DNA from 2 places in the Aeromonas crassostreae genome. Region 2 is predicted to be linked to the other one. Evidence: predicted binding sites of a transcription regulator. Region 2 holds the regulator's gene; the other holds the start of a gene.

Region 1 (15,864 bases), on a different contig from region 2:
CCCGCGCCGCCTCGATGGCGGCATTGAGAGCCAGCAGGTTGGTCTGCTCGGCGATGCTCTGGATCACGGTGAGAATGTCGTTGATGTTCTCGCTGTTGGCCGACAGTCGCTCCACCTCCGGCTTGGCCTCGCTGATCACCGCCATCAGCCTGGCCATGGCCTCCTGGGTATCGGCCACCACGAACTTGCCCTCCTGGGCGGCGCTGTCGGCCTCATCGGCCGCCGCCACCGCCGCCCTGGCATGGCCCGAGACCTGCAGAGCGGTGGCGCTGAGCTCCTCGAAGGCGGTCGCCACCAGATCCACCTCCTGGTACTGGGCCTGCATCCCCTCGCTGGTGCTGTCAGCCACCACGGCGGCCTCGGCGGCACTGGCCCGGGTGCCGCCCACCGTGGTGATGATGTCGCCTATGGTGACCTGCAGCTTGTCGAGGAAACCGTTGAAACCATCGGCCAGCTCGCCAATCTCGTCACTGCGCTGGATATCGATGCGCTGGGTGAGGTCCCCTTCCCCCGAGGCGATGTCCTTGAGTCGCGCCACCACGGCGCGGATGGGGGCCACGATGCGATGGGCCATCCACCAGATAAACAGCAGGGCCCCCAGGGTGATGGCCCCCCCGACCCCGAGCTGAGACCAGACGCTGTTCCTGGCCTGGGCCGCCAGCTCTCCTTGCAGCTGGTTGGCCGAGGCCAGCACCACGGCGCGGGGCAGATCGATATAGATGCCCCAGCGCTGGGAGGTGCCGCGCATGGCGACCGGCATGAAGCTCTGCAGGCTGGCGCCATCCTGGCTCCACTGGGTGAGGGGCTGGCCCTGACGCAACCAGCCACCGATCTCGGTCAGCAGTGCCTGATCCTGGGCGCCGGGCACCTCCCCGGGGCGGATGTCAAACCCGGCAGCGCCCGCCACCCGGCCACCCTGGCTCAGCAGCAAGATACGCCCCTGGCCCTGATAGAGGGTCTGCTCCATCTCGTGCACCAGCGTCTGCAACCTGGCCAGGGAGATGTCCATGCCGACCATGCCAAGCAAGGCCCCCTCTTCGCGCAGCGGCGTGGTGACCGAGGTCATCAGCACCTGCTCGCCCCCCACGTCGTCCAGATAGGGCTCGAGCAGGCAGAGCGCCTGCTCCCGCAGGCTGCAGCGATACCACTCATTCTGGGGCGTGCCGAACTCATCCGGGCTGGCATCATTGAGGGTCGCCTCGTCCATCACCTCCAGGCTCACCTTGTCCCCCACATGGGCCCAGTAGCTGGAGAAGCGCCCCTTGTCGTTGGAACCCAGCTCGGTCGAGCCCTGGTAGTTGGCATCTTCCCCATCCAGTTGATCCGGCTCGAAGATGGCGTAGGCGCCGATGAGGTTCGGGGAGTGGGTGACCGCGCTGTGCAGCTGCTGGTTGATGGCGCCACGCAGCGCCTCGGAGTGGGTGAAGTTGTCGGCGGCGTTCTGGCGCTGGAACAGCAGGCTCTGGGCCAGCAGGGTGGCCCTGAAGTAGGCTTCGTCCAGATAGCTGGTGATCCTGGCCGCCTGCTCGGAGCCCATGGCCTGCATCCAGCGGGTGGCAGCGAGCTCGGCCTCCGTGGTGGTGGATCTCATCACCTCCTCTTGCATGCGCGAACCGGTGTAGAGGGAGGAGACCACCAGGGTGGCGGCACTCAGCAACAGGGAGCAGCCCGCAATCAGGGTAATGCGCCCCTGGACCGAGAGAGAAAACATGCGAAAGATCCTTTTAGTGCAGTCGTCTTCAGGTTATCGGTGGCAACAACAAAAACTTAACCTCCCGTATCGAGATCCAGGCTGAGCTGGTTCACCTCTCCCTCCCTCGGCAGGCCCACCACCAAACCCAGGAGCCGTATGGGTTTTCCCTCCGCCCGTGCCAAGCCTTCATGGAGCAGATCGTGGAACAGGGTGGCCGAGTAGCCACCGTGGCTGCGGTAGACGCTGGTCTGCTGGAAATCGGCAAACTTGAGCTTGATCCCCTGCCCCATGATCTGGTCGGCCGGGCAACGCTGGCCAAAGCGCAGCTCCAGTTCGGGGATGAGTCGGCTGAGCACGGCCCAGCAGGCCGCCTCGTCATGGACATCCGCGTCCAGGGTGGTTTCCACCCCTATGGTCTTGCGCACCCGGGTCGGCTGCACCTGGCTGTCGTCGTGCCCCCAGATCCGCTCGGCCAGCATGGCCCCCAGCTTGCCAAAGCGCCCCTTGAGCTCCTCGTCACTGAGCTGGCGCGCATCCTCGCACAGATAGAGTCCCTGCAACTCGAGCCGCTCCGCCGTCTTGCGCCCTATCCCCGGGATCTTGCCAAGGGGCAGGTTGCGCACGAACTCATCCACCTCCTGGGGGGCGATGACGAAGAGGCCATCCGGCTTGCGGCGCTCGCAGGCGAGCTTGGCCAGAAACTTGTTGGGCGCCACCCCGGCCGAGGCGGTCAGCCCCAGCTCGGCTTTGATGGCGGCGCGGATTTCCGTCGCCATCAGGGTCGCGCTGCCGCCGCAGTGGGGGCTGGCGCTCACATCCAGATAGGCTTCATCCAGGGAGAGGGGCTCCACCAGATCCGTGTAGCGGTGGAAGATGGCCTGGATCCGGGTCGAGGTCTCCTTGTAGAGGGCCATCCGTCCCGGCAGCAGCACCAGGGGCGGACAGAGCTTGCGCGCCAGGGCGGTGGGCATGGCAGAGCGCACCCCGAAGCGGCGCGCCACATAGTTGCAGGTGGAGATGACCCCCCGCCGGTCCGCCGCGCCGCCGATGGCCAGCGGCACCTCCCGCAGGGCCGGGTTTTCGCGCATCTCGACGGCGGCGAAGAAACAATCCATATCGATGTGAATGATCTTGCGCATGACACTGTACAAATAAACAGTTGATAACCCCATGCTACCCCAGCGCGCCCCTGGATGCCATGCCGGATCCGCGCATGACGCGACCTGGGATGCCCCAATCCCTTCCCCTCGTGCCGGCGCGGCTCAGGAGAGCCCCATTCAGGGGGCCATAGGGGAACCACGGATGCCAGTGAACTAGTCTGCAAGACGCGACAAGGGAAGATTCGGGAGGCGATATGAAGAGAGGATGGCAATATCGGGGGCTGATCGCGGGCTTGTTGCTCTGGCCCATGCTGGGGAGTGCCAAGCTGCATCCCACCGCCGAGTGCCGCTGGTTGCACGACAGGATACTCATACTCAAGCAGAGCATTGCCAGGGGAGATACCCTGGGCACCCGGGAAGAACTGGCCCGCTGGCAGCGGGAGTACCGGGAGAAGGGGTGCACCCGCTACGACTACTGACGGGGCTCCGGCCCTAGGGGTCAAAAAGCCAGGCCATCCGGAGATGGCCTGTTTGCAATCAGATGATCCTGTGCTCTTCCAGCATCTTGCGGCGAGCCTCTTCCTTGGCCATCTTCTGCTTGCGATTGTCGCAGGGTTCCGGACAGTCGCACTCCTTCTCTATCCCTATGGTGCCAAGGCCGCCACAGGAGCCGGAGATGCTCTTCTTCTGGAAGATGTAACCGATGGCCATGCCGACCACCACCAACAGAAACACCCCGAAGGTGATCAGAAAAATCTGCATATTCAATCCTTACCCCTGATTGCGGGTCAGAAATGGCTGGAAGGCGGGAGAGTAAGTCTCCTCGAACCCTTCATCCGTCTTGGTCACCATGAAGATGGCCAGCCCCTGTTCGGTGGCATAGGCCATGCCCTTCTCGGGCCCCATCACGGTCAGCGCCGTGGCCAACCCATCTGCGGTCATGCAGGAGGGGTGGACCACTGTCACCGACACCAGTCGATGGTGGATGGGCTTGCCGGTGGCGGGATCTATGGTATGGGAGAAACGCTGACCATCCATCTCGTAATAGTTGCGATAATCCCCCGAGGTGGCAACCCCGTTGTCACCGACCTGGATCACCTCCTGTACCGAGCCCAGATTGGCGGTCGGCTTCTCGATGGCGACGCGCCAGGGGTGACCCTTGCCGTTGACGCCATTGAGGCGTAGCTCGCCGCCTATCTCCACCAGGTAGTTGCGCGAGCCCCTGGCTTCCAGGTACTCGGCCACCTTGTCCACCCCGAACCCCTTGGCGATCGAGGAGAGATCCACATAGAGATCCGGGATGTCCTTTTGCAGGGTATCGGCATCGGCCGAGGTGATCACGTGCAGATTGCCCAACCCCGTCTTCTGCCGGGTCTGGGCGATCAGCTCGTCGGACGGCACCTTGGTCGGCCGCTTGTCCGGGCCAAAGCCCCACAGGTTGACCAGGGGGCCCACGGTCACGTCCAGCGCGCCCCGGGTCTCGCGGCCCAGATGGAGGGACTCGGTCACCACGCGGGCGGTATCGCGAGAGACCACCACGGGCCGGTTGTCACGGCTCTGGTTGAAACGCGACAGCTCGGACTCGGGCCGGTAGGTGGACATCTGATCGTTCACCCGCTCCAGCAGCGCATCGACCTCGGCCTGGAAACCGGCTTCGTCCTGGATGGCATCGTCCGCCACCTTGATGGAGTAGTAGGTGCCCATGGTGCTGCCGGTGATGTGGATCTCCGGATGGGTCTTGACGTTCTCCTGGCCGCACCCCGCCAAGAAAAAGGCTAGCCCGAAGGCTAGCCAGGTCTTTACAACACTGTGCATGGATTAACCACCAAAGTCATCCAGGAGGATGTTTTCGTCTTCAACGCCGAGGTTTTTCAGCATGTTGATGACGGCCGCGTTCATGACGGGAGGCCCACACATGTAGAACTCGCAATCTTCCGGCGCCTCATGGTTCTTGAGGTAGTTCTCGAACAAGACGTTGTGGATGAAGCCGGTGTAGCCATCCCAGTTGTCTTCCGGTTGCGGATCCGACAGGGCGACGTGCCACTGGAAGTTGTCGTTCTCGGCGGCCAGCATGTCGAAGTCTTCGACATAGAACATCTCGCGCTTGGAACGGGCACCGTACCAGAAGCTCATCTTGCGACTGGTCTTCAGGCGACGCAGCTGGTCGAAGATGTGGGAGCGCATCGGCGCCATGCCGGCACCACCACCGATGAACACCATCTCGGCGTCGGTGTCCTTGGCGAAGAACTCGCCGAACGGACCCGAGATGGTCACCTTGTCCCCGGCCTTGAGGCTGAAGATGTAGGAGGACATCTGGCCGGGAGGAGCGGTCCAGTTGCTGGGGGGCGGGGTCGCGATCCGCACGTTCAGCATGATGATGCCGAACTCTTCCGGATAGTTCGCCATGGAGTAAGCACGAATGATCGGCTCCTTCACGGTGGACTCCAGATCGAAGATCTTGAAGCGATCCCAGTCACCACGATACTCCTCGGGAATATCGAAGGTGTTGTACTTGACGTGGTGAGCCGGGGCTTCGATCTGGATATAACCACCGGCGCGGAACGGCACGCTCTCGCCATCGGGGATCTGCAGCTTGAGCTCCTTGATGAAGGTGGCCTTGTTGTCATTGGAGATGACGGTACATTCCCACTTCTTCACCCCGAAGATCTCTTCCGGCAGTTCGATGTCCATGTCGGAACGTACGGTGACCTGGCAGGCCAGACGCTCGCCATGACGGGCCTCGCCCTTGCTGATGTGATCCAGCTCGGTCGGCAGAATGTCGCCGCCACCGGATTTCACCCGCACCTTGCACTGACCGCAGGAGCCGCCGCCGCCGCAGGCGGAGGAGACGAAGATACCGCTGCCGGCCAGCACGCCGAGCAGCTTGCCACCCGCCGGGCTGGTGACAGCCTTGGCCGGGTCGCCGTTGATGCTGATTGTCACGTCACCCGCGGTCACCAGCTTGGACTTGGCGAACAGAATGACTGCCACCAAGGCCAGCAGGATCACGGTGAACATGACCACACCCAGAATAATTTCCATTTATGATTCCTTTTCCGATTACAGGGAAATACCAGAGAAGGACATAAAGCCCAGCGCCATCAGACCCGCGGTGATGAAGGTGATGCCCAGACCGCGCAGGCCGTCCGGCACATCGGAGTACTTCATCTTCTCGCGGATCCCCGCCATCGCCACGATGGCCAGCATCCAACCGGCACCCGAGCCCACGCCATAGACCACAGACTCCACGAAGTTGTAGTCACGCTGCACCATGAAGGAGACGCCACCGAAGATGGCGCAGTTCACCGTGATGAGCGGCAAGAAGATGCCGAGCGCGTTGTAGAGGGCCGGGAAGTACTTGTCCAGGGCCATCTCCAGGATCTGTACCAGGGCCGCGATCACACCGATGAAGGTGATGAAGCTCAGGAAGCTCAAGTCCAGACCGGAGACCAGGGCACCGTCTTTCAACACGAAGTTGTAGATCAGGTTGTTGGCCGGTACGGCGATGGTTTGCACCACAACCACGGCAATGCCCAGACCCATGGCAGTCTTGACCTTCTTGGATACCGCCAGGAAGGTACACATGCCCAGGAAGAAAGAGAGGGCCAGGTTTTCGATGAAAATCGAACGAATCAACAGACTCAGATAATGTTCCATACCTTAATCCTTCGCCTCCACCTGCTTGGGATCCTTGGTGCGCACGCCCCAGATGATCAGACCAATGATGAAGAATGCACTCGGCGGCAGCAGCAGCAGGCCGTTGGGCACATACCAGCCACCATTGTTTACCAGCGGCAGCAGCTCGATGCCGAACCAGGTGCCCGAGCCCAGGATCTCGCGCACGGTGGCCACGGTCAGCAGCACGGCGCCATAGCCCAGGCCGTTGCCGATACCGTCCAGGAAGGAGGGCAGCGGGGCACTCTTCATGGCGAAGGCTTCGGCACGACCCATCACGATACAGTTGGTGATGATGAGGCCGACGAACACCGACAGCTGCTTGGAGATGTCATAGGCATACGCCTTGAGCACCTGGTCAACCACGATAACCAGGGATGCGATGATCGCCATCTGGGCGATGATGCGCACGCTGTTGGGGATCTGGTGACGGATCAGAGAGATGAACAGGTTGGAGAAGGCGGTGACCGACATGACCGCCAGGGTCATGACGAACGCCGTCTTCATCTGGCTGGTAACGGCCAGGGCGGAACAGACACCCAGCACCTGCAAGGCGATGGGGTTGTTACCGAGCACCGGCGTCAACAGCAGTTTTTTCATTGCGCTATTGTCAGCCATTGTTGAGTTCTCCTGCGCGGATCTTGGCAAGGAAAGGACCGAAGCCCTGGGGGCCCATCCAGAAATCGAACGAGTGCTGGACACCGTTGCTGGTCAGGGTGGCACCGGAGAGACCGTCGATCTCGTGCTCGGAACCTTCAGGGGCATGGCCCTTGATCACCCGCAGCGCAGGTTGGCCGGCCTGATCGAACAGCTTCTTGCCGACGAACAGCTCGCGCCAGGCCGGGTTCTCGACCTCACCGCCCAGACCCGGGGTTTCACCCTGGTCATAGTAGGTGATGCCCTTGATGGTCTGGCCATCGGCCGCGACGGCGACGAAGGCATACATGGTGGACCACAGACCCTGGCCGTACACCGGCAGGATGATGTTGTCGACCTTGCCTTCGCTGTCTTTGGCGAAGAACACCGGCATCAGCTTGGAGATCTGACGGATACCGGCCTTGTCGTCGGCAGGCGCCAGACGAGTGCTTTCGGCCGGGTTCTTGGCTGCCAGCTTGAAATCGAAGCCGTCGGCGTCGCCGTCAACGAATTCGCCCGTGGTCAGGTCGACCAGGCGCGCTTCAATCTTGTCACCATACAGCTTGCCGAGTTCGCTCTTGGCGATGCTGGCGGTATCGATGCCGGCAACGGAGAGGATGTTGCTCTGCTTGTCCAGCGCCTTGTTCAGCTGCTGGGCCGGACGCAGACCCACGGCGGCCACGGAGACCACGATGGAGCAGACCAGGCACAGGCCCGCCACTATGCTGACGGTACCGACGGTTGAATCTTTATTAAACGCCACGACTGATCCTCCGCTTGATGTTCGCCTGCGCCACGAAATGGTCAAACAAGGGGGCAAACAGGTTCGCAAACAGAATGGCCAACATCATGCCTTCCGGGAAGGCGGGGTTCACAACACGGATCAGCACCACCATGAAACCGATCAGGGCGCCGTACCACCACTTGCCCTTGTTGGTAAAGGAAGCGGAGACGGGATCGGTCGCCATGAAGGCCATGCCGAAGGCAAAACCACCCAGCACCAGGTGCCAGTGCCAGGGCATGCTGAACATGGGGTTGGTGTCGGAGCCGATGACGTTGAACAGCAGGGAGGTCACCACCATGCCGATCATGACGCCGGCGATGATGCGCCAGGAGGCGATCCGCATGTAGACGATCATGGCCGCGCCGACGAGGATCATCAGGGTGGAGACTTCACCGATGGAGCCAGGCAGGTTGCCGAGGAAGGCATCCATCCAGCTTATGGCCTGACCGGTGGCACCGTTGATCAGTGCCATCTGGCCACCTTGAGACCATTGGCTCAGGGCGGTTGCGCCGGAGAAGCCGTCAACGGCCACCCAGACGGCGTCGCCGGAGATCTGGCTCGGGTAGGCGAAGAACAGGAAGGCACGACCCGCCAGGGCCGGGTTCAGGAAGTTCTTGCCGGTACCACCGAACACTTCCTTGGCCATGACCACACCGAAGGTGATACCCAGGGCGGCTTGCCACAGGGGCAGCTCGGGCGGCACTATCAGGGCGAACAGGATGGAGGTCACGAAGAAGCCTTCGTTGATCTCGTGCTTGCGGATCATGGCGAACAGCACTTCCCAGAAACCACCGACGATGAAGACGGTGATATAGATGGGGAAGAAGTGTGCCGCACCGATCAGCATCTTGCTGCCGACGCCGGCGACCGCCGGATCCAGTGAGGCCCCCAGCAGGGTGGCCAGGCCATATTGCCAGGAGGCGGCACCGGCGGCGGAGCCGAGGTGCGCGATGGCGGCGATGGCCTGGTTGCCGACGTTGAACATGCCCCAGAACATGGCCGGGAACACAGCCAGCCACACCATGATCATCATGCGCTTCAGATCGAGCGCATCACGGACGTGGGCGGCGTTACGGGTTACCAAACCCGGGGTATAGAAGATGGTGAAGGCCGCCTCGTACAGGGCGTAGTACTTCTCGTACTTGCCACCCGGCTCGAAGTGGTGTTCCATCTTTTCAAGAAATTGCTTGAAACTCATCGCTTAACCTTCCAGTTCGATCTTGGTCAGGCACTCACGCAAGATGGGGCCGTACTCTGTCTTGCCGGGGCAGACAAAGGTACAGAGCGCCAGATCTTCCTCATCCAACTCCAGGCAACCGAGCGCTTGTGCGCTGTCGGTGTCACCGGAGACCAGATCCCGCAGCAGCAGGGTCGGCAGGATGTCCAGCGGCATCACGCGCTCATAGTTGCCGATAGGCACCATGGAACGATCACTGCCGTTGGTGGTGGTGGTGAAATTGATCAGCTTGCCCTTCACCAGGTGAGACAGGGTGGTGCGGGTGATGGAGAACTTGCTGGCGCTGGGGTTGATCCAGCCCAGGAACTCCTTCTCGCGCCCTTCACCCAGTACGCAGACCTGATTGTGGTAACGACCCAGATAGTCGTGCGCCTCATCGGTCTTGGCACCGCTGAGCAGGGAACCGGAGATGATACGGTTCTCGTCGGCACGCAGCTCGTTGTTGGTCAGCTGGCTGATGCAGGCACCCTGACGGGTACGCAGCAGACGCGGCTTGACCACGTTCGGGCCGGCCAGGGCGATCACCTTGTCGGTGAAGATCTGGCCAGTGGTGAACAGCTTGCCGAATGCGATCACATCCTGATAGTTGATGTGCCACTGGATCTTGTGGCTGCCAACCGGATCGATGAAGTGAATATGGGTACCCGGCAGACCCGCGGGGTGAGGACCAACGAAGACCTCTTCCTGGACTTGCGCGACGGAAGCCTGCGGCAGACTGCCTTCGCCCTTGCACACATACACCTTGCCATCCGTCAGGCGGCTGAGCAGGGTCAGACCGTCGATGAAGGCCTGGGATTGCTCCTTGATGATGAGCTCGGCACTGGCGGCCAGCGGGTTGGAGTCCATGGCGGTCACGAAGATCGCGCGGGGCTCGGAACCGACGGCGGGCACCTTGCTGAAGGGGCGGGTACGCAGCGCAGTCCATTGACCTGACTCGACCAGGATCTCTTGCACCTTGCTGCGCTCGAGCTTGACCAGCTCGGCGGAGGCAAAGTGCTCAAAGGTCACCTGCTCGTCAGACCCATCGATGTCGATGACCACGGATTGCAGAATGCGTTTGGCACCACGGTTGATCTCTGAAACTACGCCGGTGGCGGGAGCCGTGAATTTAACGCCAGGGTTCTTCTTGTCCTCGAAGAGCGCCTGACCTTTAATGACGCGATCCCCTACTTTGACAAACATAGTAGGTCGCATCCCCACGAACTCTTCGCCCAGTGTAGCAACACGGGTGATGGCCGGGCCATCGTAGATTACTTGCTCTGGCGCACCCAGCACGGGGATGTCCAGTCCTCTTTTAATTGTAATCATACTCACTTGCACTACCGTTACGGGGAGAGAGAATGGTTAGCGCCGAGAAATACATCACGACGAGTTGTTGAACACACGCGGCACATGGCTAGCTGAATACAAACAAACAACAAATCAGCAACATACAGGGTGTTTCAAAAGCGCTTGAGTTTACCACTTCCGGCTTGATGACTGCCACGCCAAATGGGGAAAATTAACCCCCTATCACAAAATTAGCTTGGGCTGGTGCCCGGCCCGTCGGCATGAAAATCCCGTATGCCGCCGCCGCCGGGATGAAGTACCACCTAAGGGGTATTTACCGAAATCGCGCCGGCAAGATTAGAAAAATTGATGGCGTAGCGTCCAAAAAACGCTCGATAAAATGGCAAGGGGTGACCGCGATGTTAAAAGAACATCACAGCGCCCCGGGCCGCGCCCTGGGTTTATTGGGGGCCCAGCTTGCTGACGCAGCCTGGGGTGCGCGGCGCCATCCCCTTTTGCTGCCACTCCTCGGCCGTATAAGTATGCAGTGCCAGTGCATGAACCGGGCCAGCCAACAGCTCCGCCAGCAACTGGTTGATCTGGCGATGACGGGCGATGAGGCGCTGGCCGACGAAGGCCTCGCTCACGACGATCACCTTGAAGTGGCTCTCGGCCCCCGGCTCGGTGCGGTGCATGTGGCTCTCGTTGAGCACCTCCAGGTGGCTGGGTGACAGGGCCTCGCTGAGGCGGGCCTGGATGGTCTCTTGCATCTTCATGGGGAACTCCGACAGAGGGAAAGGATATGGGCCCTCATTCTATCGGCTTTGAGGAGCAGGGAGAACTTGCACGGCGGGGCGATTGGTGAATCGGGGCGCCGCCGCTAGAATAGCGCCATCCGATCCAGCCGTGAGACAAAGAGTTCGATGCAGACCCACCTCGAGACAGACCATTGCCGCCTGACCCTGCTGCGCTACCCGCGCCAGGCGCAGGATCCCCTGCAGGCCTGGGATGCCGCCGATGAGTACCTGATCCAGCACCTGACCGAGCAGCCTCCGACCGGCAGCGGCCCCGTCATCATCATGAATGACAGCTTCGGCGCCCTGGCCGCCTTCCTCCACGGCCATCAGCCCCTGTGCGTCACCGACTCCTTCGTCAGCGAGCAGGGCACCCTGGCCAACCTGGCGGACAACGGCCTGGATCCGGCCGGCATTCGCATTCAGGACGCCCTGGCGCCGCTGCCCGAGGCACCGTCTCTGGTGATCATCAAGGTATCCAAGTATCAGGCCCTGCTCGAACAGCAGCTGCTGGCCCTGCGCGCCGTGGTCACCCCGGCGACCCGCATCCTGGCCGCCGGCAAGGCCAAGGAGATCCACAGCTCCACCCTCAGGCTGTTCGAACACTATCTGGGGGAGACCCGCACGTCGCTCGCCTGGAAGAAGGCGCGCCTCATTCACTGCACCGTCGCCAGCGCCCCCGCCGAGCGCCCTCCCCTGGTCGATCCCTTCCCGACCGTCTGGCCCCTGGAGGGGAGCGGGATGCAGATCCACAACCACGCCAACGTCTTCTCGCGCACCAGCCTGGATATAGGCGCCCGCTTCATGCTGGCCAACCTGCCCATTCACAGCGCCCGCAAGGTGATCGATCTGGGCTGTGGCAATGGGGTGCTCGGCCTCTCCCTGCTGGCGCGAGACAGCGAGGTGGAGGTGACCTTCATCGACGAATCCTACATGGCGGTGGCCTCGGCCCGGCTCAACGTCCAGCACAATCTGCCAGATGCCTTGCCGCAGGCCCACTTCCTGGTCAACAACTGCCTGGACGGCCTGCCGAGCGGCTATGCGGACCGCATCCTCTGCAATCCGCCGTTTCACCAGTTGCAGGCAATCACGGACCATATCGCCTGGCAGATGTTCCAGGATGCCCACAGGGTCTTGCCCAAAGGGGGCGAGCTCTGGATAGTGGGCAACCGCCATCTGGACTATCACCACAAGCTCAAGCGACTGTTTGCCAATGCGCAAGTCGTTGCATCCAATAATAAATTCGTTATTTTGAAAGCCATCAAACGCTAGAGGACTCCATCATGAAATCATCCTTTCTGCTGCTCGCCGCCCTGCTGCTTGGCGGTTGCGCTACCCACTGGCCCGAGACGGCACTGCTCAATCCCCAGGTGATCCCGGCGAACCAGCAATACTATTCCGGCAACCGCATCACCATGGAGGGCATCGACAAGCGCGCCGCCGCACATGTGTTCGCCATCCAGCAAAAAGAGAAGGCCCCCGTCTACATCCGCAGCGAACAGCCCCTCAACACCCTGCTGGTCGAACGTCTGGGCGAAGGGCTGCGCGGCCAGGGGCTGGAGGTGGGCAGCAGCGGCACCACCCACCTCACCCTGCAGGTCAACGACGCCCTGGTCAGGGTCGACGAGAAGACCTTCACCTATGTCACCAAGTCCAAGGTGAGCCTGCAGGTGATGGCCGATTTTCAGGGCAGCCGCCTGACCAAGGTGTTCAATGCCAGCGCCAGCAAGGAGGGTCCGGGTGAGCCCAGCATCGCCGATCTGGAGCGAGTGCTGAACCAGCAGCTCGGCAACCTGATCCAGCAGATCATGGCCGACGAGCAGCTGCGCGGTTACCTCAAGGGTCAACCGAGCGCCTGATCCCTCAACGTCCAAGGAAATATGCGATGAAAAAGCTGATGTTACTGGCCCTGCTGGTCTGCCCGCTGGCCTTCGCCGCCCCCAAGGTGAATCTGGAGACCAACCACGGCAACATAGTGGTGGAGCTGGCCCCCAAGGCGGCGCCCCAGACGGTGAAGAACTTTCTGCGCTACCTGGCCGATGGCAGCTATGACGGCAGCCTGTTCCACCGGGTCATCCCGGGGTTCGTGGTGCAGGGTGGCGGCTACAACCAGCAGTTCCAGCAGCTGCCCACCTATGATCCCGTGGTGAACGAGTCCAAGGGGGGGCTGCCCAATGTCCGCGGCAGCATCGCCATGGCCCGCAGCCGAGAAGCAGACAGCGCCACCCGCCAGTTCTACTTCAACCTGGCCGACAACAACAACCTCAACGCCAATGCCGGCGCCGGTTACACCGTATTCGGCCAGGTGGTACAGGGCATGGAGGTGCTGGACAAGCTGGCCCAGGTGCAGACGGGCTACAGCCCCATACTGCGCGCCAACGACGTGCCCACCAGCACCATCATCCTCAAGAAGGCGAGCCTGCTCGCCAACTGAGCCAAAGGCGGGCCCGGCCGGGCCCGCCTTGCATCGCTCGCCCCCCCCCCCGGGCCCCAGAGCAGCATCGACTCAGCCCTATCCCTCACGGCCGCCAGACCCTGCCCCGCCAATCTAAGGCCAGTCGCCAATTTCTGGCACACGGGAGAGACGCCCCCGGCCGTCCCCCTCTGACCGCAACCCTGCCGATGACGAGGCCGCCCCCAGGCCACCTCCCACCACAGGCCCAGCCCCATTTGCCGGCGCAACGGCGGCAAGACCCGGGCAGATCGGCGCCCTCTTTCTCCCCACAATATCCCCGCAATCTGAGCACCCGCCTTGGCGCGGCACCATGAACCTGCCAAAATGGCTCACTTTTTTCGAGGAGTCAGGCACTTGAACGCTGTCAGCAAACCAAGCTGGAGAGAATCCCTGCGGGTCTATCTCGAGCCCCGCGTCCTTATTCTGTTTGCCATGGGGTTCTCCTCCGGTCTGCCGCTGCTGCTGGTGTTCGGCACCCTCTCCTTCTGGCTGCGAGAAGCCGAGGTGAGCCTGACCGACATCGGCTACATGAGCTGGGTCGCTCTCGCCTATGGGGTCAAGTGGCTGTGGTCTCCCCTGGTGGACAGGCTGGCCCTGCCCCTGCTGTCGCGCCTGCTCGGCCGGCGCCGCAGCTGGATGCTCTTCTCCCAGCTGCTGATCGCCGCGGCCCTGGTCGGCATGTCCTTCTGCGATCCCAAGACCCAGCTGGCCCAGCTCGCCCTGTTCGCCCTGCTGGTGGCGTTCGCCTCCGCCACCCAGGACATCGTCATCGATGCCTACCGCATCGAGTCGGCCCCCGAACGCCTGCAGGCGGCCATGGCCGCCTCCTACATGACGGGTTATCGGCTCGCCATGATCATGGCGGGAGCGGGCGCCCTGGCGCTGGCGGCCTGGCTCGGCAGCAACAGCGTCTATGATTACCGCGGCTGGCAGCTCACCTATCTGCTGATGGCGGGGATGATGAGCATAGGTCTGGTCACCACCCTCTGCTGTCACGAGCCCGACATCGATGTGGCGAGCCAGGACAGGCAGCAGGCCCAGCGCAAGGCCCTCCTGCTGCAACATGGCTGGCCCACCCCCCTGGCGGGACTCGGCGCCTGGGCCTATGAGGCCATCTGGTGCCCCTTCGCCGACTTCTTTGCCCGCCATGGCCGCTCGGCCCTGCTGATCCTGGGGCTCATCGCCTGCTATCGCATCTCGGATGTGGTGATGGGGGTCATGTCCAACAGCTTCTATGTGGACATGCAGTTCAGCAAGACGGAGGTGGCCACCATCACCAAGGTGTACGGCGTCATCATGACCCTGGTGGGGGCCAGCCTGGGGGGGATCCTGGTGATGCGCTTTGGCACCCTGCGCATCCTGATGCTGGGGGCCCTGCTCACCGCCAGCACCAATCTCCTGTTCGCCCTGCTCAACCAGCTCGGCCACAACCTGGAGCTGCTGACCCTGATCATCTCCCTGGACAACCTCAGCGCCGGCATCGCCACGGCCGCCTTCATCACCTATCTGTCGAGCCTGACCAATGTCGCCTTCTCGGCGACCCAGTACGCCCTGTTCAGCTCTGTGATGCTGCTGCTGCCCAAGCTGCTTGCCGGGTTTTCCGGCCGTTTCGTCGAGCAGTTCGGCTACAGCACCTTCTTCGTCACCACCAGCCTGCTCGGCATCCCGGTGCTGCTGCTGATCGCAATGGTTGCCAGACGAAACATGGCCTTGTCACCGAAACCGGACAAATAGCAAGCGTTTGCGCAAAATTAGGGGTGATTAGATTCACACTTCCAGAGAAAGTTCCCTCTTGAGCGTTTATCCGCTGAATTTATTTGGCTAGAATCCCTCCGCTCCTTGTGGGCAGGCTACGGAAAACCTCAACTAACGCACAAGAGACCAATAAAATGGCCAAATTTACCAAGACTCTGATCGCTGCTGGTCTGCTGGCGGCTTCCGCCACTCCGGCTATGGCTGCTGACTATAGCGGCGACATCCACAAGAACGATTACAAGTGGATGCAGTTCAACGTGATGCACACCATCGACCAGCGTCCGTTCACTGCCGGTGCCGAAGATTACAACGACACCTATTTAGAAATGGAATTCGGTGGTCGCTCCGGTCTGTTTGATCTGTATGGCTATGTCGATGTATTCGATATCTTCGACTCCCGCCACAGCGATAAGCACAGAGATCAGAACCTCTTCATGAAGTTTGCGCCCCGTATGTCTCTGGATGC
Region 2 (15,864 bases):
AGGGGGATGATAGGGGCGCGCCACCCGTCCTCGAATTCGGTACTCTCCTGCCGGTTGCGAAACAGCTGGTATAACCTGACGATCTTCTCCTTGGGGCACCCAACCCAGATCGACCAGCAATAACCCCTGTGCCGTAACCAGAGGGCGTAAAACCTGGTAACCCGGCTGCCCTTGATAAACCTGGTTATCGAGGAAGAGGGTGAGCCCTGGGGCGAATCCCCCTTCCAGTGAGAGCTGATAGCCATACCTGTCCTCCTTGACCAACAGGTCCTGCAGACTCAGTTCAAGCTGGCCACGCTGCTGACCTTGGTCAAGCAGCTGGCGCTTTTGCGCTGCACGAGTCAACTGCCAGCTGCCCAGCCAGACCATGAGCAACCCCATGGTCAAGGCCAGCACCAGCAGGCCAACCCTGCCTTTTGCCCCTGCAAAACCGCCTATAATCATGGCATTACCCTTAGAGTGACGCCCATGATCATCAAATTCCTTATCGTATTGCTGCTCGCCATGGTACTGATTTCCCTGTTCAGGGCCCTGTATCAACTCGTCAGGGGCCAGACTCACCTGCCGGCGAGCCACTACCTGGGGCGCAGAGTGATCTTCTCCGTGCTGCTGGTCATATTGCTCTTGCTGGCCATGATGAGCGGCCTGCTGACCCTCAATCCCTCACCTTTCTGATCACTCTCTAAAGGATATAGACGAAAACAAACAGGCAGAGCCAAACCACGTCAACAAAATGCCAGTACCAGGCGCTCGCTAGGAAGGCAAAGTGGTGATGCGCATTGAAGTGTCCCTTCATGACCCTGAGCCACATGATGGCCAGCATCAGGGTACCCAGGAAGACATGCATGCCGTGGAAGCCGGTCAGCATGAAGAAGGTGTTGCCATAAATGCCGGATTTGAGGGTCAACCCCATCTCGGTATAAGCGTGGTAATACTCAAGCACCTGCAATGACAGAAAGAGGAGGCCGAGCAGTACGGTGCTGCCAAGCAACAGCTTGACCCTGTTGCGATGGCCCCGTTCCAGGGCCTGGTGAGCGAGCTGCAAGGTCACCGACGAGCTGAGCAGCAGCAGGGTATTGATAAGGGGCAGGCCTTGCCAGGGCATGGCCTCGGTCTGGGTCCCCCCCGGAGTGGTCACCAGTGGCCAGATGGCCTTGAAGTCGGGCCAGAGCACTTGGTGAGTGCTCAGATGGTGCAGATGTTCTCCCCCCAGCCAGGGTACTGACAGCACGCGTGCATAGAAGAGTGCCCCGAAGAAGGCACCGAAGAACATGACCTCGGAGAAGATGAACCAGCTCATCCCCTGGCGAAAGGATCTGTCCATCTGTGGGCTGTACAGCCCGCTCATCGACTCGTGGATGACATGGCCGAACCAGCCAAACAGCATGCCCGTGAGAGTCAGGGCTCCCGCCAGCAGGAGCCAGCCCCCGGGGTTGCCATGGCTGATCAGCATGCCGGCTCCCGATGCCATCAGGAACAAGCCAACCGCCCCCATGATGGGCCAGGGACTCTGCGCTGGCACATAGTATCTCGAATCGTTCGCCATTCTCGCCTCCGATACCGGACTCTCGATCCCCTTGCCCGGGGTAAGTTCAACCATTTTGGCCGCCCTGGCCCGCCGCCTTGGTCACGTCATACAGGGTGTAGGATAGGGTCAGGGTATGCAGCTCGGCCGGCAGCGCCTGATCGACATAGAAGTACAAGGGCAACTGGGCCTGCTCCCCGATCGCCAGATGTTGCTGCTGGAAGCAGAAACACTCCGTCTTGTGCAGATAGCGGGCGCCGATCCCCGGCGTGACGGAGGGCACCGCCTGCAACACACGTGCACTGTCGGCCGCGTTTTCAACGTTGAAGTGCGTGCGGCTCAGCTCGCCCGGGTGCACCTTGATGCGCTGCACCACGGGGGCAAACTTGCCCTCGAACCCAGGGAAGGGATAGGCCACCAGCTCCAGCGTCACGGTGCGGCTGCTGTCTATCTCGCCCGTCGCGGCCGTGGCGGCCACGGACGCCGTCTTGCCATTGATCCCCGTGATCCGGCACAGGACGTCATACAGGGGCACCAGGGCATACCCGAAACCGAACATCAGCAGGGTGGCCAGTACCAGTTTGAGAGTGAGCCGGGCGTGCATGTCACTTCACCTCTGGCGGGGTGGTGAAGGTGTGATAGGGGGCTGGCGAGGGAACCTCCCACTCCAGGCCATGGGCCCCATCCCAGGGTTTGGCCGCGGCCGCCTTGCCACCGCGGATGCACTTGATGACCAGGTAAAGAAAGATGAGCTGGGACAGACCAAACGCGAAACCGCCCAGGCTGACGATGCCGTTCACATCGGCGAACTGGATGGAATAGTCGGGGATCCGCCGCGGCATGCCCGCCAAGCCGAGAAAATGCATCGGGAAGAACAAGACGTTGACCGAGATGACGGAGCACCAGAAGTGCCACTGGCCGAGTCGTTCGTCATACATATGGCCAGTCCACTTCGGCAGCCAGTAGTAGGCCGCTGCCATGATGGAGAAGACGGCTCCCGTCACCAGGACGTAATGAAAGTGGGCCACCACGAAGTAGGTGTCGTGATACTGGAAATCCGCCGGTGTGATGGCCAGCATGAGGCCGGAGAAGCCACCCATGGTGAACAACACGATGAAGGCGATGGCAAACAGCATGGGCAGCTCGAAGCTGAGGGAGCCTCGCCACATGGTGGCTACCCAGTTGAACACCTTCACGCCGGTGGGCACCGAGATCAGCATGGTGCAATACATGACAAACAGCTCGGCAAACACCGGCATCCCCGTGGTGAACATGTGGTGGGCCCATACCAGAAAGCTCAAGCCGGCGATCGAGGCGGTGGCGTAGACCATGGAGCTGTAACCGAACAGCGGCTTGCGGGAGAAGGTGGGGACAATGGCCGAGATGATGCCAAAGCTCGGCAGGATCATGATGTAGACCTCGGGGTGACCAAAGAACCAGAAAATATGCTGGAACATGACGGGATCCCCACCCCCTGCGGCATCAAAGAAGCTGGTGCCAAAATACTTGTCGGTCAGCACCATGGTCACCACCCCCGCCAGCACCGGCATGACGGCGATCAACAGGAAGGCGGTCACCAGCCAGGTCCAGACAAACAGGGGCAGCTTCATCCAGGTCATGCCGGGTGCCCTCAGGTTGCAGATGGTGACGATGACGTTGATGGCCCCCATGATGGAGCTGATCCCCATGATATGGATGGAGAAGACAAACAGCGCCGTGCTGTCCGGGGAGTAGTGGGTGGAGAGAGGGGCGTAGAAGGTCCAGCCAAAATTGGGGCCGCCCCCTTCGGTGAACAGGGTGCCGAGCAGGATCAGGAAGGCGAACGGCAAGATCCAGAAACTCCAGTTGTTCATGCGCGGCAATGCCATGTCTGGCGCCCCTATCATCATGGGGATCATCCAGTTCGCCAGCCCGGTAAAGGCGGGCATGACGGCGCCAAACACCATGATCAGGCCGTGCACCGTGGTCATTTGGTTGAAGAAGCCGGGGTCGACCAGCTGCAAGCCGGGTTGAAACAGCTCGGCACGGATCACCATGGCCATGGCGCCGCCGGTCAGAAACATGATGAAGCTGAACCAGAGATAGAGGGTGCCGATGTCCTTGTGGTTGGTGGTCAGCAACCAGCGCAACAAGCCTCTGGGCTGATGGCCATGCTCTGCCTGATGATCGAGATCCGTGACGACACTCATCTTGCTCTCTCCTACATGGATTTGCCCTTGAGGAAGGCGTCGACATCCTTGGCCTGAACCTCGTCACCCTTGTCATTGCCCCAGGCGTTGCGTTCATAGGTGATGACCGCCGCCAGCTCCTGCAAACTGAGCTGCTTGGCGAAGGCCTGCATGGCCGTGCCCGCCTTGCCGTTGAGCACAATATCCAGGTGTCCCGCCTTGGGACCCAGCGCGATCTGGCTGCCCTTGAGGGCGGGGAAAGCGCCCGGAACCCCTTGCCCGTTGGCCATGTGACAGGCGGAGCAGTGGCCAAGATAGACCTTCTCGCCGAGCGCCATCAGCTCATCCCGGCTCATGGTCATCGAGAGCAGCTTCTGCTCTTGCTCCTTGGCCGCCAGCTGCTCGGCCCGCGTCTTGCTCAGCCACTGGTTGAATTCGGCCTCCGGCTTGGCGATCACGACGATGGGCATGAAGCCGTGCCCCTTGCCGCACAGCTCGGCACACTGACCCCGGTAGAGGCCGGGGTGATCGATGCGGGTCCAGGCCTCATTGATGAACCCAGGGTTGGCATCCTTCTTCACCGCAAAGGCCGGCACCCACCAGGAGTGGATCACATCCTGGGAGGTGATGAGAAAGCGCACCTTCTTGCCGGTGGGCAGCACCAGAGGGCGATCCACCTCGAGCAGATAGTTCTCCCCCTTGCGGCGCTTGTTGTCTATCTGCGCCTGAGGCGTGGCCATCAGGCTGTAATACTCGACACCGTCGTCGAAATAGCGGTAATGCCATTTCCATTGGGAGCCCGTTATCTGCACCGTCAGGTCGGCATCGCTGGTATCTTCCATGGCGATCAGGGTGCGGGTAGCGGGTACGGCCATGCCGATGAGGATGAGGAAAGGGATCAGGGTCCAGAGGATCTCGACCCGGGTGCTCTCGTGGAAGTGGGCAGCCTGCGCGCCCTTGTCCTGCCGATGATGCCAGATGGCCCAGAACATGACCCCAAACACCAGCAAGCCTATCAGGGCACAGATGATGAGTATGGTCATGTGCAGGTCGTACACGTTGCGACTGACGGCGCTGACCCCCTCCGTCATGTTGAAGCGCATGCTGTTGCCGAGCGATGACTCGCTCCAGACACACAGAAAGATTGAGAGAGTAATCAGGACTCTTTTCACTCTGCCCCCCATTGTTAGCGCTGCCCTGCCGGGCGTCTCTTCCCCGAGATTGGTCTTGCGTGCCAATCAACAGGCTAAGTAAAGCAGCAAATGAGAATGTGTGAAAAAAGTGTTAAGAAATAAATTGAAAAAACAGCAGGGAATAAAAAGGCCCCGCGAGGGGCCTCAATCACATCCAGTCGGCGTTGCGGATCACGCCGACGGCCAGTCCTTCTATGGTGAGATGCTGGCTCGCCAGGTCGACGGCGATAGGCTGCAACTCTTCGTTTTCCGGCAACAGCCAGACCTGGCTGCCCTTGCGCTGGAAACGCTTGACGGTGACATCCTCATCGAGCCGTGCCACCACCACCTGACCGTTGCGCACCTCCTGGGTCTTGTGCACCGCCAGCAGATCCCCGTCCATGATGCCGATGTTCTTCATGCTCATGCCCTGCACCCGCAGCAGGAAATCCGCTCGCGGATGAAACAACGCAGGATCCACCTGATAGTGGCTCTCGATATGTTCCTGGGCCAGGATGGGCTCGCCGGCCGCCACCTTGCCGATGAGGGGCAGCCCCTGATCTTCGTTGGCCGCCTCCTCTACCTCGTCGAGCAACAGACGGATGCCCCGCGAGGTGCCCGGCAGGATCTCGATGGCCCCCTTCTTGGCCAGCGCCTTCAAGTGCTCTTCGGCCGCATTCGCGGATTTGAACCCAAGCTTCTGGGCGATCTCGGCACGGGTCGGCGGCATACCGGTCTCGCTCATGTTGACCTTGATGAGATCAAGAACCTGAGCCTGGCGGGGAGTGAGGGGTTTCATAAGATTGGCACCTGTCTTTTTATACAGCACACTGGCAGTATATACAGTGTGCTGACCAAGGCAAGGCTCGACTGACAATTGTCGCAGGCAAGGCCAAAATAACCCTGCTCCGGCCCTCATCGGCGGACTCATCGTACCTCTCGGCGACAAGCCCTGCGTGATTTGCTATGCTCACGCCGCATTTTTTTGGAGAGCAGACGCACATGTCCCTCGGGCAGAGTATTTCCAGAGCCATACTGCAGTGGCCGGTCAGCGGCTTGGTCAATCACAAGAGCCTGCCGGAAAATCCCATCACGGAACTCAAGCTGGATCCGGCCAGACCCATCGTCTATGCCCTGAAGACCAGCTCGATCACCGACCTGATGACACTGCAGCAGTGCTGCGAGGATCTCGGTCTGCCGGGTCCCTTCACCCCGCTCGAACTGGGGGGCAGAACCGTGCCACGCTACGTCTGCCTCGATCGGCCGCCCCCCCTGTTCGGCTCACGCAGCAAGCCGCTCCCCTTCCTGCAGGAGTTTCAGCAGCTGCTGGACTTGCACAAGCTGGATGCCGATCTGGATGTGCAGATGGTCCCCGTCACCCTGTTCTGGGGCCGCGCCCCGGGCCGGGAAGGGGAGGAAGCCTCCGGCTGGAACATCATCAGCAGCCTGGCGCCGAACCGTCTCAAGAAGGCGCTCATCGTCATCCTCAAGGGGCGCGAGAACCTGGTGCGCTTCTCCCCGTCGCTCTCCCTACGCCACATGGCGGACAAGCACGGCACGGATCAGGCTATCGCCCACAAGCTGGCGCGGGTGGCCCGCATTCACTTCAGCCGCCAGCAGCTGGCTGCCACCGGCCCCAAGCTGCCCAATCGCACCCTGCTGTTCAGGCAGTTGCTCGATTCCGGCGTGATCCAGCAAGCCATAGAGGAAGAGGCCGGGCGCGAGGGCATCAGCCTGGAGAAGGCCAAGAAGCGTGCCCATGACTACATGGACGAGATCGCCTCCGACTTCTCCTACCGGCTGATCCGCCTCGGTGAGAGCTTCCTCGGCTGGCTGTGGAACAAGCTCTATCGCGGCCTTTCGGTCAACGGCGCCGAACAGGTGCGCCAGCTGGCGCAGGAGGGACACGAGATAGTCTACGTCCCCTGCCATCGCAGCCACATGGACTACCTGCTGCTCTCCTATGTCATCTATCACCAGGGCATGGTGCCGCCCCACATAGCGGCAGGCATCAACCTCAACTTCTGGCCGGCGGGCCCCATCTTCCGCCGCGGCGGCGCCTTCTTCATTCGCCGCACCTTCAAGGGCAATCCGCTCTACAGCACCGTCTTTCGCGAATACCTCAACCTGCTGTTTGCCAAGGGCTATTCGGTGGAGTTCTTCACCGAAGGGGGCCGCTCGCGCACCGGCCGCCTGCTGCCCCCCAAGACCGGCATGCTGGCGATGACCCTGCAGGCCATGATGCGCGGACTGGACAGGCCGGTGACCCTGGTCCCCGTCTATCTGGGCTACGAGCACGTGATGGAGGTGAACACCTACCACAACGAGCTCAAGGGCAGCCGCAAGGAGAAAGAGAGCTTCCTGCAGGTGCTCGGCATACTGCGCAAGCTGCGCAACTATGGCCGCGGCTTCGTCAACTTCGGCGAGCCGCTGACTCTCAACGGCTATCTCAACGAACACGTGCCGACCTGGAAGGAGCATATCGGCGAGGAGGAACGCCCCGAGTGGATGGCGGGCACCGTCAACCAGCTGGCCGAACTGCTGATGACCCGGATCAACGATGCCGCCGCCGTCAACGGCCTGACCCTGAGCGCCCTGGCACTGCTGGCCGCCGAGCGCCATGCCCTGACCCGGGACGAGCTGCAGACCCAGATCAACACCTATCTGGATTTGCTCAAGCAGGTGCCCTACAGCGAGCGGAGCACGCTGCCCCAGGACAACGCCAAGGATCTGCTGGATCAGGCGATGGAGCTCAACAAGTTCGAGGTGAGCGAGGACAAGCTGGGCCAGATCGTCAGCCTGGACCGCTATCAGGCGATCCTGTTGACCTATTACCGCAACAACATACTGCACCTGTTCGCCCTGCCCTCCCTGGTGGCGGCATTGATTGAGCGCTGCGAGGGGATCTCCCGCGGCGAGATCGTCGCCCGCTGCGTCGACATCTACCCGCTACTCAAGACAGAGCTGTTCCTTCGCTACCAAGAGGAGGAACTGCCGGAGCTGGTCGATGCCCTGCTGGCCGAGCTGCAACGCCAGCAGCTGATCGAGGCGCGCGATGGCGGCTACTGGGTCAATCCGGGCAACCAGATGCGCCTGCTGCTGCTGGCCGAGAGCATCCAGGAGACACTGCAACGCTACGCCATCGTGCTGACCCGCATGCTGGCCCAGCCCCACATAGAGGCGGAGCAGCTGGAGGCGGACGGCCTGATGATGGCGGAGCGCCTCGGCACCCTGCACGGCATCAATGCTCCCGAGTTCTTCGACCCCAAGCTGTTCAGCACCCTGATCCACACCCTGCGCAGCGAAGGTTACCTGGATCCGGGCTGCAAGCCGGATCTTGGCCGCTTCCAGGCCCTGGCCGACAACATAGTGCCGCTGCTGAGCAACAAGATCCGCCGCACCATACAGGCGGGCAACCGGCAGCCAGGCTGATCATGCCAGCCAATGAAACAGGGCCCCAGCACGGGGCCCTGTTTCATTGATGCTCCTATCACCCGCCTGTCCGCCTCTTGCAACCCATCCACGTGAGCATCCGTCAGAAACGACCAGGGCCGCATCCTGCGGCCCTGGCATCGAGATGGCGCAACCGGCCGGTTACCAGTAATGCAGTACCAGCCCGGCAAACACCAGGGCCCCGACATAGTTGTTGTTCAGGAAGGCCTGGAAGCAGGCCTCCCGCTGCCGCTCCCGGATGAGCCGCTGCTGGTAAACGAACAGGACGGCGGCACCCAGCAGACCCCAGTAATAACTGGCCCCCAGCGTCATCAGCTGGCCTGTTCCCAACAGGATCAGCAGGGTTGCCAGCTGCAGCAGGCCGATGATCAGCTTGTCGAAACGGCCAAACAGGATGGCACTCGACTTGATGCCGAGCGTGAGATCATCATCCCTGTCCACCATGGCGTACTGGGTGTCATAGGCGATGGTCCACAGCACATTGGCCAGGAAGATGAGCCAGGCCGCCGGGGGCAAGGCATTGGCCGCCGCCGCATAGGCCATGGGGATCGACCAGGAGAAGGCCAGACCCAGCACCAATTGGGGGATGGGGATGAAGCGCTTCATGAAGGGGTAGCAGACCGCCAGCACCAGGGCGGCGAACGACAGGGCTATGGTCAGCGCATTCTGGGTCAGCACCAGGGCAAAGGAGAGCAGTGCCAGCACGGCAAACAGTGCCAGCGCCTCCCTCGGGCTCACCTTGCCCATGGGCAGGGGCCGCCCCGCGGTGCGCTTCACATGACCATCGAAATGACGATCCGCGTAGTCGTTGATGACGCACCCCGCCGAACGCATGGAGAAGACCCCTACCACGAACACCAGCAGGGTGCCGAGCGCCGGCACGCCCCCGGCCGCCAGCCAGAGCGCCCACAGGGTGGGCCAGAGCAGCAACAAGGTGCCGATCGGCTTGTCTATCCGTGCCAGCTGGACATAGGCCAGCCCACGCTCCTTGGTCAATACAGTCACAGCAACTCCTTGTTTTAAACTGGAATATCAAGAGAAACGGCGATAGGCGCGCCAGGATCCCACGCTATTGTGGTTCCTGGCTCAATCCAGCCACGACGGTGAGGGGAGATCGGTCAGCACGAGGCCGGGCAAGAGCACCTCGTGCACCAGCAGGGGCCAGCCATTGAGATAGAGGCGCGAGCGCCGCCCCCAGAGCGACAGTGGTTGGTCCTGTGCATCCGTCAACGTGAAACGGGCCAGTTGCAGGCCATCCCGCCGGGCGGGAGCCGCGCCGAAGAGGCGCTCTCCCAGGGGCTGATCCCCCAGCCGATCCAGCCCAGCCCCCGTCAGCGCCGCCTCGGCAAACAGGGTCCATCCCAGTACCGCGGGCCCGTTATCGCCATGCAGCAACACCTCCCGTCGCAGGCCGGCATCGACCCCCAGCAGGCCCTGTTCGTCCGGGGCCAGCCCTTGCAGGTGGTGACCAAGCAGCTCGAGAGAGAAGTGGTGGTTGTGGCGGCGCAGGCGCGCCGTCATGGAGCCCGCGTCGAGCAGCCAGGGCGCGAGTCGCGCCGGTGGCTCGGCCAGCACAGGCAGCAACCAGTCACTGGTCCGCGTGAGGGGAACAGTCAGCTCGGATTTCACCGCATCACCATCCAGAGAGTTCCGTCATCAGGTTAAAATCGGGCTTATTATCGGTAAATCGATCGAAAAATGTAAGGAAATCCGTGCTTGACGCCCCAGCGGCCAACATCAAAAATGGGGCATCTCACCAGTCTGAGTCCCTACCATGCCCAATGTATCGCAACGCGTTCGCCAGCTCGTCCCCTTGCTGCTCGCCCTCCTGGCCAGCCCGGTCTGGGCGGCAGACCCCGCCGCCGATGCCACGACCCAGCAGGATGGGGTCGCCTACCACCCGATGGAGCCCGACATCATCACCAACTATCTGAGCGAGGGTAAGACCCTGGGCTATGTGAGGGTCACGGTCGAGCTGATGGCCGACAATCACGGGGACCTCAAGCTGCTGGAAGTGCACGATCCCCTGATCCGCGACGCCATCATCCGCCTGATGGGCAGCAAGACAGCGGAGCAGATCAAATCCCTCGCCAGTCGTGAAGAGCTGCGCAAGGAGTGCGAGGCCAGAGTCAATGAACTGCTGGTGCGCGAAACCGGCAAGAAGGCGGTCAAGGAACTGATCTTCACCAAGTACCTCTATCAGTGAGGTCGGCGCCTGTATTCGCAATGCAAATTGATTAGAATACGGCGAAGTCATAAGCCAAGGTGATCGACGCGGATGGGCAACAAGACCCTGTGTGAATGGCGCCGCCATGAGATCCCGTTCGATCTCAAGACGCTGCGCAAGATAGTACGCAAGCCCAAGTTCGTCTGTGGCAAATGCGCCCGCAGCGCCAACGACAAGGCTTACCTCTGCCAGCCCTTGCGGCTCAAGGAGAAGTGACTCGCCGCCAGCGAATGCGGATTGCCCTGACCAGCTGACCAGGCCGGGCTACTGATCCGTCCACCCCTGCCTACCCTGGGCAAACAGCTTGCGCGCCTGGGCATCGTTGGGACAGACACCGCGATACTCCTCCCCGGAGCGACCGGCCAGATAGAGGTGCTCGGGACGACAGTACCAGGCGAGCCCCTTCTGGTGGCCCTGTGACCACAAGGCATCATCGACCCTGTCGCCACAGCGGGTCTGGTGAAATGCGACCCGCTGGGCGGTGAATCCCAGCTTGCCATCGGCTTCCCCCACCCCGTCCCAGGGTTGCTCGCACGGGTCGTCCGAGTTGGAGACGCAGCCGCCGAGCAGAGCGGCGACGCAGAGCATGAGTAATGGGCGCATCTTGATCCTTGAGCGTCATTCGGGCTTTCATTCTAGCGAGCCAGTCTCCCGCCACCAAGCCCGGTTTTCACCCACCACCAACAAATCAGGCGGGCCAAGGGCCCGCCTGATTTGTTTACCGTCTGGCCTCACTGGTCGTCGAAGTCGTCGTCAAACTGCCAACTGTCGTCGTCCAGCTCCTCCAGCTGCTCCTCCCAGGATTCCGGCTCCCAGTCATCGTCGAGCTCGTAATCCGGCTTGTGTCCACCCATGCTCATTCTCCTTGGACAGTGCACCCGCTCTCAAAGTCTATCCAGAAAAATGGGGCTCGCCAGTGCGCGATGGGCGGACTCCCGGCCGGGCAATTCAGTCGAGCCCGTCCAGGCAACGGGACAGGGTGCGAGCCAGCGCCCCCTGATTGCGCAGCACCACGGCGCGGGCCTGCTCCCCCCGCTCGCGACGCTCCTGCTCATCGGCCAGCAGGGTGCTCACCTTCTCCCCCAGCTCGTCGCTGCGTGCCACCACGATGGCGCCGCCCTGGGCCACCAGCTGGCGAGTGATGTCGCTGAAATTGAAATAGTGGGGCCCCGTCAGGCAAGGTTTGCCCAGCGCCGCGGGTTCCAGCAGGTTGTGGCCACCCACACCGACCAGGCTGCCTCCCATGAAGGCCACATCGGCCGCCGCCAGCATCGACGGCAACTCGCCCATGGTGTCCCCCAGATAGACGCCGTCCTCCTCGCGGATCGGGTCGCCGCCGCTGCGCCGCACGCAGCCGTAAGGGGCGCACAGCTCGGCCACCCGATCGAAGCGCTCCGGATGGCGGGGCACCAGGATCAGCAAGGCCGAGGGATGGCTAAGCCGCACCCGATCGAAGGCGGCCAGTACCTGCTCATCCTCTCCCTGATGGGTGCTGGCGGCGATCCAGACCGGCCGATCTCGGCCCAGCGCCTGGCGCAGGGCTAGCCCCTTGCTCAGCACCTCGTCGCCGAACTGGATGTCGAACTTGATGGAGCCGGCCACCGCCAGCCGTTCACGGCCGATGCCGAGTCGATGGAAGCGATCCGCGTCATCCTGATGCTGGCAGAGCAGCAGGCCAAGGGGGCGACTCAGGGCATCGAAGGCCCCCTGGAAGCGGCGGTAACGCCCGCAGGAGCGCTCCGAGAGCCGGGCATTGATGATGGTCACCGGCAGGTGGCATGCCTCGCAGGCCGCCAGCCAGTTCGGCCACAGCTCGGTCTCCATCACCCAGAGCGCGCGAGGCTTGAAGGTGGTCAGAAACCTTGAGACGGCCCAGGGATAGTCGAGGGGGGCGTAGCGATGCATCACCAGATCGCCGAGCCTGGCCGCCTGTTCGGCGCCGGTGCGGGTGGTGGTGGTGAGCAGGATCGGCAGATCCGGGCGCTCGGCCTTGAGGGCCCGGATCAGCGGGCTGATGGCGAGGGTCTCCCCCACACTGACCGCGTGGATCCAGAGCGGCGCCTCCTGCCCGGTGGCAGGTGCCCGCCCCAGGTGCTCGCGCCAGCGCGCCCCGAACCCGGGCTTGCCACGCCTGGGCCGGTAGAGCGCCAGCAGCGCCAGGGGCAAGCCCAAATGGATCAAGAAGTTATAGAGCAGTCGATAGCCCATCAATCGCCCAGCTCCAGTCGCTTGCCGGCCTCGATCACCTGCTCGGGCGGCAGATCGTTGAGGCATTTCAGATGGCCGAACTTGCAGGTGCGCTTGAAGCAGGGGCGGCACTCTATGTCGGTGTGCACTATCTCGACCCTGTCCGCCAGAGGCGGCGTATAGAGCGGCGAGGTGGAGCCATAGACGCCGATCAGCGGCCGGTTCAGGGCCGCGGCGATGTGCATCAGGCCCGAGTCGTTGGAGATGACCTGGCGGGCCAGGGCCATCAGGTCGATCGCCTCATGCAGGCTGGTCTTGCCTGCCAGCACATGGCAGTGACTCTGGCTGCGGGGATTGAGGCTGGCCCGGATCTGGTTGGCCACCTCCACATCCTTGCCGGAGCCGAAGATCCACACCTGCCAGCCCTCGTCGAGCCGGATCTGGGCCACGGCCGCGTAGTGGCGCTCCGGCCAGCGCTTGGCGGGGCCGAATTCGGCCCCGGGACAGAGCACCAGCACGGGGCGGGCGTTATCCAGTCCGAGTCGCTCAAGCGCCTTGCTCTGGTTGATGAGATCCACATTCAGGGCCGGGTGGGGAATGGCCGGGATATCGGCCCGGCTCTTCATCTGCGCCTTGGGGTACGCCAGGGCCAGATAGGCCTCCACCATCAGCGGGAAGGCGGATTTGTTGCTGCGCAGGTCGTTGAGCAGGCCGAAACGATGCTCCCCCTTCCAGCCGGTTCGCACCGGTATCCTGGCAAACCAGGGGATGAGCGCCGACTTCAAGGAGTTGGGCTGGATGATGGCCTGATCGTACTGCTCGGCGGCCAGCTGCTTGCCGAGCCGGCGCCGCTCTCCCAGCTTGAAGTCACCGTGGCCGAGGGGCATGGGCACCGCCTTGTCCACCTCCGGCATGCGCGCGAGCAGGGCGCCGCACCAGGCCGGCGCCATCACGTGCAGCTCGCAGCCGGGGTGGTTGGCCTTGATCGCCTTGTAGAGGCTCTGGGACATCACCATGTCGCCGACCCAGGAGGGGCCGATCACCAATATCTTCATGCTTGTTCTGTTCCTGCGTCTTGCAACACGCCTCTCACGAAGTCTTCGCCGGCCACCCAGCTGAACACCTCATGGGCCTTGATATGGGTCTGAAAATAGCTGTGCAGACCATAGTGATGATACCCATCCCGTCTGACGGTGCGCCCCCACCAGCGCTTGAACCGTTTCTCCAGCCTGTCCTTGGCGTGCAGGTCGTGCATCGTCTCCATGGCCACCACCTTCTCCTTCTGGCGTGCCAGCGACAACGGGTGGCTGTAGCAGCGCCAGGGCCCCAGCGGCGAGGTCTCCTGCTGCCAGGGCGGCAGCGTGGTGCCCGCATGCTCGGGTCCATAGGGGAAATCATGGACCCGGCGCAGGTGATTGGCATAGAGCAGCACCCGGGCCGGCACCTGGCCGCTGCGCCGGATCGCCAGGGCCAGGGCACGGGCCGTGGCCACATGATCCCCATGGGGGTCCACTTCGGGATGGGTCACCAGCACGGTACTGGGTCTGATCTGGGTCAGCAGGGCCGCCAGATCGGCCAACAGCAGCGCCCCCTGGTTGTCCGGCTGCTCATCTCCCGGCAACGGCCGGGGATTCCAGCGCCGAAACGGCGCCGGGGTCAGCGCAGGCAGCTGACCATGGGCCACCCTGGCCTCCGGGTCGGCCACCAGCCTTGCCAGGCTGTCGTTGAAATAGCCCAGGCAGAACAAACGGGCGGCACTCACCCCGGCCAGCAGCGGGGTCGTCACGCTGTTCCAGGCCCGGATCACCCCCTTGCGTGCCGAGGCGCTCGGCAGATCCGCGTCCAGACCCGGGATGTATTGGCGATCCAGCCGACCGAGCTTCTCCCCCGCACTCAGGGTCACTATCCAGCTGCGTTCGGCATGGTCGCTGTAGAGCCCGAAGGCGGCCAGCTCCGCATCGTCCGGATGGGGGGAGAGGATGAGCACAGGGCCATCCGCCAGCGCCGGATTGGCGAAGGCCAGCAGCCGGGCCTGCTCCTGCCAGCGGCAGTCGATGCCCCGCAGTCGCACCCGATCCAGCTCGCCCAGACCCGTCAGGTTGAGAAAGCGCCTGCCCCGCTGGTTCGCTTCGAAATATTGCTCACTGCCGACGCTGTCGGCGTCGATGCGCAGGCACCCCTGGCGCCGCTTGTGGGTCGCCTCATAACCAAATTCCAGCAACAGGGTGTGCTGGGTCAGCTCACCGGGAGCGGCCACATCCAGCCTGCCATCCGGCGACAGCTTGACGGGGGAAACCCAGCTCGGGGCCAGGGGATAGCGATGATCCTGTGTCGTCATGATTTAATCCTGAATGAGGGCGAGGAAACGCCTGGCTATCTCGCCATCATCGAATCGCTCGACCCAGTGAGGCTGGAGCCGGACCGGGTCGGCCAGCGCCTCACCCATCTTGGCGGCCAGGGCGACCTCATCGGCTGGCGCCAGCAAGCGGGTCTGCTCCTCGATCAGCACCTCGCGGATGCCGCCGGGCACATCCGTGGCCACCACCTGGGTGCCGCAGGCAAGCGCTTCAATCAGCACCAGTCCCAACCCCTCGGTGCGGGAGCTGAGCACGAAGGCTTCGGCACGGGCGACCCAGGGATAGGGGTTGTCTCTGTGGCCCAGCAGGATCACCCTGCCAGCCAGCCCCAGAGACTGCACCTGCCGCTCCAGGGCGGCACGCTCGCTACCCTCGCCGATGATCACCAGTTTGCACTCCAGCTGCGCCCGCTTGAATGCCCGCAGCAGCAGGCCCTGGTCCTTGACCGGCACCAGCCGCGCCACATGCACCAGGAAGGGGCCTTCGATCACGGGGTCGGGATCATACTGCGCCAGCTGGCGTACTCGTGCCAGGGGGACACCGTTGTGGATCACCGTCTGGCGGGCTGGCCGCACCGAAAAGTGGGACAGGGTCTGCTGCAACACCCTGGCGATGCCGTGGGAGACACAGATCACCTGCTTGTCCTGAAACAGCTTGGCGGTGAGCCAGCCACCGAGGCGATAGCCCCTGAGCTTGGAGGAGGGCCCCTCCACCAGCTGCCAGCAACGGGGGTCGCGCAGATCCCACAACAGTTCGAACGCCCCCTGGCCCCGGA

What was found. The regulator LexA, encoded in region 2, represses DNA repair genes until DNA is damaged. The targets are predictions, from matches to a motif close to ANCTGTNTNNNNANACAGNT.
Region 1: dinB (DNA polymerase IV) is a predicted target of LexA. The motif match lies at 2,835-2,854, and genes of this name have one in related genera.

What each region holds. Positions count from the first base shown of each region.
Region 1 covers NZ_JBSTYM010000028.1:11,545-27,408, forward strand. Annotated here, with positions in the region: gene ACW5W4_RS16760 (methyl-accepting chemotaxis protein) at 1-1,711, opposite strand, end outside; gene dinB (DNA polymerase IV) at 1,768-2,832, opposite strand; gene ACW5W4_RS16770 (hypothetical protein) at 3,048-3,272, shown strand; gene nqrM ((Na+)-NQR maturation NqrM) at 3,331-3,555, opposite strand; gene ACW5W4_RS16780 (FAD:protein FMN transferase) at 3,565-4,608, opposite strand; gene nqrF (NADH:ubiquinone reductase (Na(+)-transporting) subunit F) at 4,612-5,835, opposite strand; gene nqrE (NADH:ubiquinone reductase (Na(+)-transporting) subunit E) at 5,854-6,450, opposite strand; gene ACW5W4_RS16795 (NADH:ubiquinone reductase (Na(+)-transporting) subunit D) at 6,454-7,086, opposite strand; gene ACW5W4_RS16800 (Na(+)-translocating NADH-quinone reductase subunit C) at 7,079-7,867, opposite strand; gene ACW5W4_RS16805 (NADH:ubiquinone reductase (Na(+)-transporting) subunit B) at 7,857-9,086, opposite strand; gene ACW5W4_RS16810 (Na(+)-translocating NADH-quinone reductase subunit A) at 9,090-10,433, opposite strand; gene ACW5W4_RS16815 (BolA family protein) at 10,856-11,170, opposite strand; gene ACW5W4_RS16820 (methyltransferase) at 11,318-12,460, shown strand; gene ACW5W4_RS16825 (YajG family lipoprotein) at 12,472-13,047, shown strand; gene ACW5W4_RS16830 (peptidylprolyl isomerase) at 13,074-13,622, shown strand; gene ACW5W4_RS16835 (AmpG family muropeptide MFS transporter) at 13,998-15,377, shown strand; gene ACW5W4_RS16840 (nucleoside-specific channel-forming Tsx family protein) at 15,533-15,864, shown strand, end outside.
Region 2 covers NZ_JBSTYM010000024.1:4,751-20,614, forward strand. Annotated here, with positions in the region: gene ACW5W4_RS15805 (SURF1 family protein) at 1-444, opposite strand, end outside; gene ACW5W4_RS15810 (DUF2909 family protein) at 469-675, shown strand; gene ACW5W4_RS15815 (cytochrome c oxidase subunit 3) at 683-1,600, opposite strand; gene ACW5W4_RS15820 (cytochrome c oxidase assembly protein) at 1,593-2,129, opposite strand; gene ctaD (cytochrome c oxidase subunit I) at 2,131-3,714, opposite strand; gene coxB (cytochrome c oxidase subunit II) at 3,726-4,865, opposite strand; gene lexA (transcriptional repressor LexA) at 5,035-5,664, opposite strand; gene plsB (glycerol-3-phosphate 1-O-acyltransferase PlsB) at 5,868-8,297, shown strand; gene ubiA (4-hydroxybenzoate octaprenyltransferase) at 8,460-9,323, opposite strand; gene ACW5W4_RS15850 (chorismate--pyruvate lyase family protein) at 9,405-9,947, opposite strand; gene ACW5W4_RS15855 (flagellar basal body-associated FliL family protein) at 10,093-10,524, shown strand; gene ACW5W4_RS15860 (hypothetical protein) at 10,597-10,761, shown strand; gene ACW5W4_RS15865 (DUF2799 domain-containing protein) at 10,810-11,148, opposite strand; gene ACW5W4_RS15870 (hypothetical protein) at 11,277-11,399, opposite strand; gene waaA (lipid IV(A) 3-deoxy-D-manno-octulosonic acid transferase) at 11,494-12,753, opposite strand; gene waaF (lipopolysaccharide heptosyltransferase II) at 12,753-13,787, opposite strand; gene ACW5W4_RS15885 (PIG-L deacetylase family protein) at 13,784-15,070, opposite strand; gene ACW5W4_RS15890 (glycosyltransferase) at 15,074-15,864, opposite strand, start outside.